2 regions of the Shewanella sp. VB17 genome follow, and region 1 is predicted to be linked to the other one. Evidence: riboswitches for the same ligand, from Rfam matches in the RefSeq annotation. Region 1 holds a riboswitch; the other holds the start of a gene.
What was found. Region 1 has a riboswitch for lysine ahead of lysC (lysine-sensitive aspartokinase 3). Riboswitches for the same ligand answer to the same signal wherever they lie in the genome.
Positions count from the first base shown of each region.

Region 2: linked by a shared signal. The riboswitch ahead of HQQ94_RS16705 (Na+/H+ antiporter NhaC family protein) and the one ahead of lysC (lysine-sensitive aspartokinase 3) in region 1 are both predicted to bind lysine.

Region 1 is NZ_JABRVS010000001.1:4,592,237-4,596,849, forward strand. It holds gene HQQ94_RS19780 (succinylglutamate desuccinylase/aspartoacylase family protein) at 1-344, opposite strand, end outside; gene lysC (lysine-sensitive aspartokinase 3) at 361-1,716, opposite strand; lysine riboswitch at 1,852-2,028, opposite strand; gene arcA (two-component system response regulator ArcA) at 2,914-3,633, shown strand; gene HQQ94_RS19795 (S9 family peptidase) at 3,707-4,613, opposite strand, start outside.
Region 2 is NZ_JABRVS010000001.1:3,877,815-3,882,427, reverse strand. It holds gene HQQ94_RS16715 (electron transfer flavoprotein subunit beta/FixA family protein) at 174-923, shown strand; gene HQQ94_RS16710 (electron transfer flavoprotein subunit alpha/FixB family protein) at 923-1,846, shown strand; lysine riboswitch at 2,012-2,231, shown strand; gene HQQ94_RS16705 (Na+/H+ antiporter NhaC family protein) at 2,311-3,879, shown strand; gene HQQ94_RS16700 (thymidine kinase) at 4,017-4,595, shown strand.

The DNA of each region.
Region 1 (4,613 bases):
TACCAATCCACAAGATCGATATCATGTGCTAAATATTCACGATTCCAATTGACCCCAGTGATAGGATCGAAACGGCCTAAGGTAAACTCACCACTTTTTTGATTAATCCCTAGGGGGTTAGCCAAAGGAACCAAGGTAATATCACCGCAAATATTGTATTGTTCAAGTCGCTTCATGAGCTGATAGATAACCGCATTTCCCTGCACTTCTGCCCCATGAACATTGGCCTGAATATATACACTCGGCCCACTTGCATGCAAAGCTTTAAGCTTAAATATCGGTATAGTTAGGTCTTGACCTGTCGCCAGCTCGCCTATTTTTAACGACTCTTGGAAAACACGCATTATCTATCCTTTAATGTCATTCAGTTTCAAATAGGTTTTTATGCAATGCGCTGACCACTTGAGCCGCTTCAGCTTCCGCCACCAATACACATAAATTATGTGGGCTGGCCCCTTGGCATATCATCCTCACATTATGAGGTTCTAGCACCTCAAACACACGGCGACAAACCCCAGCTGTAGAAGCAATTCTATTGCCAACAATGGCAATTAAAGCCAAACCGTCTTCAACTCTCACTCGACAATGTTGCGACAATTCTTGTAACAGCGCTTCACTCAATAAACCATTGCCAGCTGAATCGGATCCGGTTTTATCTAACGTTAAAGAAACATTAACCTCTGAAGTCGTGATCAAATCGACACTGATTTTATGCCGCGCAAGAGTGGCGAAAGTTTCGGCAAGAAAACCTTGAGCGTGGAGCATCTGCAAACTATGAAGATTGAGTAAAGTTTGATCTCGACGAACAGCAACGGCTCGATACACAGGAACATCTTCAACTTGATGACGTATCCAAGTCCCGCCACGTTCAGGCTCCCAACTTGATCCAACAAATACCTGAATTTTTTGTCTTACCGCAGGTAAAATAGTGGCAGGGTGTAATACTTTAGCCCCAAACGTCGCCATCTCAGCCGCTTCGTTAAAACTGATCTCAGCAATCGGTCTCGCCTCAGGCGCAAGACGAGGATCGGTAGTATAAATACCTGCCACATCAGTCCAAATTTCCACCGCTGTAGCTTTGAGTGCTTCTGCTAGTAATGCCGCAGAATAATCACTGCCACCACGCCCTAACGTAGTCGTTGCACCTAACTCATCGGCACCAATAAACCCTTGAGTAACAATAATTTGTGAAGTAAGTAAAGGAGCAAGATGTTCGGTTGCAAGATGAGCAATGGTTGCAATTTGGGGTTCAGCACGCCCAAAATGGCTATCGGTACGCATGATCTGACGCACATCGAAGGCACTCGCTGTGTTACCTTTCTCTCTCAATACTGCAGCAAAAAGGGCTGACGAGCATTGCTCTCCTTGAGCTAATAGTTCATCTATCGTCGCTTTGCTTCTATGGCAATTTAACGATTCACTTAAGGAGGTAATACGGCTTAACACGGCATCCAATCTGGCTGCCACTTCCTGCGGATTGCCAAGATCGTCTAAAATTTTATATTGAATATGAGCAATTTGCTTAATGAGCTGTTTACTACGTTCATCACTGATATTTTCTTGAGTTAACTCAACAAGTAAATTTGTCACACCGCTAGATGCACTCACTACCACAACGCGAGTATTGGGGTTCGCGATAATAATATCGGCACAGCGACTCATGGCACTGTGATCGGCAACCGATGTACCGCCAAACTTGGCAACAATTAAGGACATTAAACTGCCTCCACAGGAAGTAGACACAGGTAAGAAAAATTATTTTTGAACATTAACATTATCACGCTCCGAACACACTACGTTCGAAGAGCCTGGTGCAAAGATTACGCACCCCATAGAAGGGAAACAGATATCATCACCAGAAGCTCTCCACCAATAAAACGGTGACAATCGATTGGATTCAGCCTAATCGACCGATATTGTGTTATACCAAAAAACATCAATACCTCGGCGTTAATCTCCCTCATAAGCCATCATTAGAGTTTGGACTCCTACAGCTTACTACCTAGCTAACGCTCCTCTTCTGCACATTACCTTGCCGTATAAAAACAAACATGGTTAACATTAGAAAAGTATCAAATTCAGAGTAAACAAGTCAATGACTAAATAAATAATCATCATTAAAGATTCGCCTACCAGTCAACGATAAGGTCGTTACCGTTTTACAGCACTATTATTGAAGCTTCCTATCAAAAAGACGATGTTGGCATACACAAAGAAACAGCCCTCATGGGCAATGCGTAGTAATGATAGCAAACAGCAGTTCAGCAAAAAGCGTACAATTGAGCTGCAAACGTGTATCTTGATAACCCTCATAAAAGCGGTTAATCAACACGCTCATTGACATCATATCTCCCTGTTATCTTCAATAATATTGTGTTCAGTCGAAGTGGAAGCTTGTTTTTTGTGATCTAGGTCACTCTTTTTGAATTTTCACTTTTATTTAAAATCAATAAGTTAGAAAAACAAATGTGACACAGATCACGGCAAAGAGTTTATTTGTTAACATTTCATTTGTTAACAAATGCCTAAAACGAGTACAATAGCTATACTTGGTTCACTGGTCATTGCTAAAATATAGTGACTTTTTTGTTAGCCTAGTATCTAACACTGATAAAGAATCAGTCAGTTTGACTGCATAAAGATGTGAACCAAATAACATTTCGCATTTAATTTTTATTTTTATTTATTATCGTGGGGAACTAAATTCCACTATTATTAATCGAAGTGAATGTAGTCCGCGCTTCTATTGAATGAGGAGCGCATGCGTTAGCTAGTAGAAGTGTATTGTTATATATCAGTCCAGATTTGGAAGCACTTACTAGCACAGTAAATAGTCATCATGACGAGCTCGAGCGTTACAAGTCACGTACGCTTTTAGAACAGAACAGAATTGAATAAATTAGGTAAATTAATATGCAAAATCCGCACATTCTGATCGTAGAAGATGAAGCCGTTACCCGGAACACACTACGAAGTATTTTCGAAGCCGAAGGATATGTGGTAACTGAAGCCAATGATGGCGCTGAAATGCATAAAGCCATGCAGGAAAACAAGATTAACTTAGTCGTTATGGACATTAATCTTCCTGGTAAAAATGGTCTTTTGTTAGCACGTGAACTTCGTGAAATAAACAATATCGGTCTTATTTTCCTAACAGGCAGAGATAACGAAGTTGACAAGATTCTAGGTCTAGAGATAGGTGCTGATGATTACATCACTAAACCTTTCAATCCACGTGAACTAACAATCCGTGCTCGTAACTTATTAACTCGCGTTAATAGCACAGGTATTGAGTCTGAAGAAAAAAGTACTGTTGAATATTATCGTTTCAATGGTTGGAGTCTTGAGATAAACAGCCGTTCTTTAGTTAGTCCACAAGGCGAGTCATATAAACTGCCACGTAGTGAATTTCGCGCGATGCTGCATTTTGTTGAAAACCCAGGCAAAATATTAAGCCGTGCCGATCTTCTTATGAAAATGACAGGTCGTGAACTTAAACCACACGATCGTACAGTGGACGTAACAATACGTCGCATTCGTAAGCATTTCGAAAGCTTATCTGATACACCTGAGATCATCGCAACGATCCATGGTGAAGGTTACCGTTTTTGTGGTAATTTAGAAGTGGCGTAAAGCTCACGCTTATGCTCTTTACGGATAAAAGCCAGTCTAATGACTGGCTTTTTAGTTATTATCCCCTGTAAAATTACTTCAGCTCTCTTTCAAGAAAATCCGCCAGCGAACGATATAGATGGGTTCTTATTTTTTCACCACGCATGGAATGCTTAGATCCAGGATAATCGATCATCTGAAATAGCTTACCCTCATCCTGCAAGACTTTATACATTTTTGTGCTATTTTCGAACAACACATTATCATCCGCCATGCCATGGTACATCAACAACCCTGACTGATAATGCTTCGCATAAGGCATGACACTACTGGCTTCGTAGCCTTTGTTATTTTTATCAGGATGGCCTAAATAACGCTCAGTATAATAAGTATCATATAATGACCAATCAGTCACTGCAGAGCCAGCAATCGCCGCTTTGAAATAATCAGGGGCTTTAAATATCCCCATTAATGCCATATATCCACCATAACTGTGACCATAAAGAGCAATATTATCAGCATCCACATAAGGTAAACTTCTTAAATAATCAACGCCAACTTTCTGATCACTGACTTCAGCCTCACCGAGATGATGATAAATCACATGCTCAAATTTAGTTCCACGATTAGCAGAACCGCGATTGTCCAGTTGAAACACAATAAAACCCTGTTGTAATAGATACTGAGTAAAGTAGTCACTCTCACTCCAACTGTTCACCACAGTCTGAGCGTGGGGACCTCCGTACACCCTAACAACAACCGGATATTTTTTATCTTCACTAAAACCGGTTGGTTTAAACAATCGATATTGTAGCGCTTGACCATCATCGGCCTTTACTTGACCAAACTCAGGAACTTGCCATAGACCAAAGTAAGGATAAAGTGGATGACTCTTATCTACTTTATTCTGCTCAACCCAAGCTAAATGTTGGCCTTTATCTCCATGTAAACTCACTTGAGGTGGCTGTAGCACATTATTGAAATAATCTAGGTACACGGCT
Region 2 (4,613 bases), 710 kb from region 1:
TATTGTTTTTGAGCAATAAAAATCTTTATTTTTGCCTTGGTTATCGTTTTTTATGCAAACGAGCGTTTGAAAGCTTGTTGACGTTAACGTTAACAGCAAGTACAGTAGGCCTACTTACTTATAGGTAATGGCCTATATGCACTCCGCTAAAATATGACGTAAGAGGAAGCCCTATGAAAGTATTGGTGCCCGTTAAGCGCGTCGTCGATGCAAATGTAAAAGTTAGAGTAAATGCTGACAATACAGGTGTCGATACCGCAAACTCGAAGATGGCAATTAACCCTTTTTGTGAGATTGCTGTAGAGGAAGCCGTTCGTTTAAAGGAAGCGGGAGTTGCTTCAGAGGTCGTGGTGGTCACGATTGGGCCCAAAGCGGCACAAGAGCAGTTACGGACGGCTATGGCACTGGGGGCCGATCGAGGTATTCATGTTGAAGTTGATGAGGAGCTCGTTCCCTTGTCTATTGCTAAGTTACTCCATTGTGTACAAAAAAAAGAGCAAGCCCAGCTCATTTTACTTGGTAAGCAATCTATTGACGGTGATAACAATCAAACAGGTCAAATGTTAGCAGCATTAGGAAAGATGCCTCAGGCCACATTTGCATCAGAGGTGAAACTTGAAGGTGAAGTGCTTACTGTTACTCGTGAAATAGATGGTGGCTTACAGAGTCTTAGCTTACCACTTCCTGCTGTTGTCACTGTTGATTTACGTTTAAATGAGCCTCGCTATGCTAAGTTACCTAACATAATGAAAGCGAAACGTAAGCCGTTAGAGACTATGTCTGTTGACAGTTTAGGTGTTAGCTTGAAATTGCATCAACGTATTCTGAAAGTGTCACCTCCATCTGAGCGTCAATCAGGTGTTATGGTGAATTCAGTGGCTGAGTTAGTGGAAAAATTGAAAAACGAAGCGAAGGTGATTTAATGGCAATTTTAGTGTTAGCAGAACATGATAATAGTGATCTAAAACTGGATACGGCTAAAGTCGTTGCCTGTGCTCAAGCGATTGGTGATGATATCCATGTCTTGGTGGTTGGGTATGAGTGCGGAAATGTCGTCGAAGCGACTCAAAAACTGTCTGGTGTCAGTACAGTACTGGTTGCTGATAATATTACCTATGCTAGCCATATGGCAGATAATGTTGCTGAGCTTATTGTCAGCATTGCATCTGATTATGATCATATACTCGCAGCGGCTTCCAGTCATGGTAAAGATACATTGCCGAGGGTGTCGGTGTTATTAGATGTGGCTCAAATTTCAGAAGTGATTGAAGTTGTTAGTACAGATACGTTTGTTAGACCCATTTATGCGGGGAATGCGTTGGCGACGGTGCAGAGCTTAGATGATAAGAAGGTGATGACAGTACGTAGTAGTGCTTTTGATGAAGTGAGTAATGATGGCTCAGCGGCGAGGGTTACGATCGATAATATTTTTGAATCTCAATCAACCTTTATTTCTCAAAGTTTGACTCAATCTGTGCGTCCAGATCTTGGTGCTGCATCCATAATTGTCTCTGGTGGTCGTGGATTAGGCTGTGCTGAAAACTTTACAATTTTAGAGCAGCTTGCTGATAAACTTGGGGGTGCGTTGGGTGCGTCTCGTGCCGCTGTTGATGCCGGCTTTGTGCCTAATGATCTTCAAGTAGGCCAAACGGGGAAAATAGTGGCGCCAGATCTTTATATTGCTGTTGGGATCTCTGGTGCGATTCAGCACCTTGCCGGAATGAAGAATTCTAAGGTGATCGTTGCGATTAACAAAGATCCAGAAGCCCCTATTTTTCAAGTTGCGGATTATGGTCTAGTGGCTGATCTGTTTGAAGTGGTCCCCCAGCTGGTTGAATTGGTTTAAATCCGTTTTAGGTGTCGCATTAGTGTTGAACTTAAGTTGAGTAAGGTTTAATTTACTCGAATTAGTGTGACTTAGATCACAACAAGTAGCTTTGGGGTAGGATCTCCAAAGCCGTTTATGGTTTTATGGCCTTCGCGTCGTTTGGAACAAGGTTAGATGACGTCCTGAGAATGTAGAGGAGCATTAAATATCAGTAGTGATAGTAGGGGGAGCCCGTTTATCTATCATGAAAGGATTTAATGCCGAAGTAGTAATACACATCACGGTTTACTGCTGGGGCTGACATCGAATAGGTGCAGCACTGCCATAGTATTTCTTGTCTTTTAGGGCAAGAAGATTTTATACCTTTTAACATATGGTATTACTATGGAGCGCTACTGATACGATAGGTGTACCCGATATATATTAATTATCCCACCAGTTCAGTTGCTCTCCATTCCGTACTTAAACGAAGAAAAATATAAATGACAACTTTAAGTTACGCCGATTCGGCACTTTCATTGCTTCCTCCTGTAGTGGCAATTTTATTAGCAATTATTACTCGTCGTGTACTGCTCTCTTTAGGGGTTGGTATTATTATTGGTGCTACATTGATTTCAGATTTTTCAGTGATTAATTCAGGCCAGTATTTAGCCGAAAAAATCGCGGGGTTATTTTGGGATGATGGTAGTCTCAACAGTTGGAACCTTTATCTAATAGGCTTTTTGGTGTTGTTGGGGATGATCACGGCACTTATAACTGTCAGTGGCTCAGCTAAAGCCTTTGCGGACTGGGCACGCACAAAAATTCGTAATAAGCGTGATGCTAAATTATTAACTATGTTCTTAGGCTGTGTGGTATTTATCGATGATTACTTTAACAGTTTGGTTGTTGGTAGTGTGGCGAGGCCTTTAACGGATAGGTATTACATTTCTCGTAGTAAGTTAGCTTATTTACTTGATTCAACCGCTGCGCCAGTGTGTGTTATTTCACCGGTTTCGAGTTGGGGCGCATATATTATTGCCTTAATTGGTGGGATTTTAACAGCACATGGATTTACTGATTCAGGTCATTTAAGTGTGTTTATTCAGATGATCCCGATGAACTTTTATGCGATATTCGCACTATTATTACTCCTATGTGTTGCTTTTCTAGGGTTGGATATAGGCCCTATGCGTACACATGAGTTGAATGCGCAAAAAGGTATCTTATATGATGAATCCAAAGGTTTACCACCAGGGGCAAATTCAGATCTTCCTGAAGCTGACAATGGTAAAATTTTAGGGTTGTTTCTGCCTATCACTGTACTGGTAGCAGCTACTTTTTACTTTATGGTCAGCAGTGGCGGTGATGCTCTTAAGGCTAAAGGTTTAGCGTTTAGCCTTCTTGGTGCATTTGAAAATACCGATGTGGCTTCATCTTTATTCTTTGGTGCTGCGGTAGGTTTGGTATCAACTTTGGTGTTAGTGGTAAGCCAAGGGCTAAATAAGTCATACATGGCGAAAGGGATTATTGAGGGGGCACGCTCAATGTTACCCGCTATTTATATCTTGTTATTTGCTTGGACGATTGCAAGTGTGATTGGCCAACTTGAAACAGGTAAGTATATGGCGAGCTTAGCGACAGGGAATATTCCTTTTGCTTTGCTTCCTGCGGTACTATTTATGTTGGCTGGTTTGACGGCATTTTCAACGGGAACAAGTTGGGGCACATTTGGGATAATGTTACCCATCGCTGCAGATATGGCGATGGGAACACATACTAATATGATGTTACCTATGCTGGCAGCTGTATTAGCTGGTGCTGTGTTTGGCGATCATTGTTCGCCTATCTCTGACACCACTATTTTATCGTCTACCGGAGCCAATTGCCATCATATTGACCATGTGGTAACTCAGTTGCCTTATGCGTTAATTGTGGCTGTTATTAGTTTAGTGGGTTACACAGTGCTTGGATTTACCGAGTCTGTTATTGCCGGTTTTGCGACTTGCAGTATCTTACTCGTGATAACAGTGATCGCCCTCAAAATTAAGGTTAATCGCATTTCGGTATAAACTGAGCTGTACTCCCCAGAAAAAGCCGCTATTATAAGCGGCTTTTTTGTTTGATACGGGACATTTTATCTTTGATATAAGCTTTTGGCATCAATGGTGATAAGCTAACAGAAATTATTTAATGAGAGAATATCGACTTGGCACAACTTTATTTTTACTATTCGGCCATGAATGCCGGTAAATCGACTTCTTTACTTCAGTCATCTTATAATTATCGCGAGCGTGGTATGAATACTTTAGTGATGACAGCCTCTATTGATGATAGATATGGAGTGGGAAAAGTCGCATCCAGAATAGGGATTGAAACTGAGGCATGCATGTTTGGCTGTGACGATAATATTGCCATTATGATTGAAGATGCTAATAAAGCAGAGACGATGCATTGTATATTAATTGATGAGTCTCAATTTCTCAGTAAAGAGCAAGTTAAACAACTGACTCATGTGGTTGATAATTTGAATATCCCAGTGCTTTGTTATGGGCTTAAAACTGATTTTCAAGGTGAACTTTTTAGTGGCAGTCAGTATTTATTAGCCTGGGCTGATAAGTTGGTTGAGCTAAAGACCATTTGTCACTGTGGTCGAAAAGCGAATATGGTGCTTCGTCTTGACGAAGAAGGTAAGGCTATGCGTGATGGTGAGCAAGTAGCTATTGGTGGTAATGAACGTTATGACTCAGTGTGCCGTAAACATTTTCGTGAATGCTTATGGGATTAGTGAGTTTAGCGTAACGCT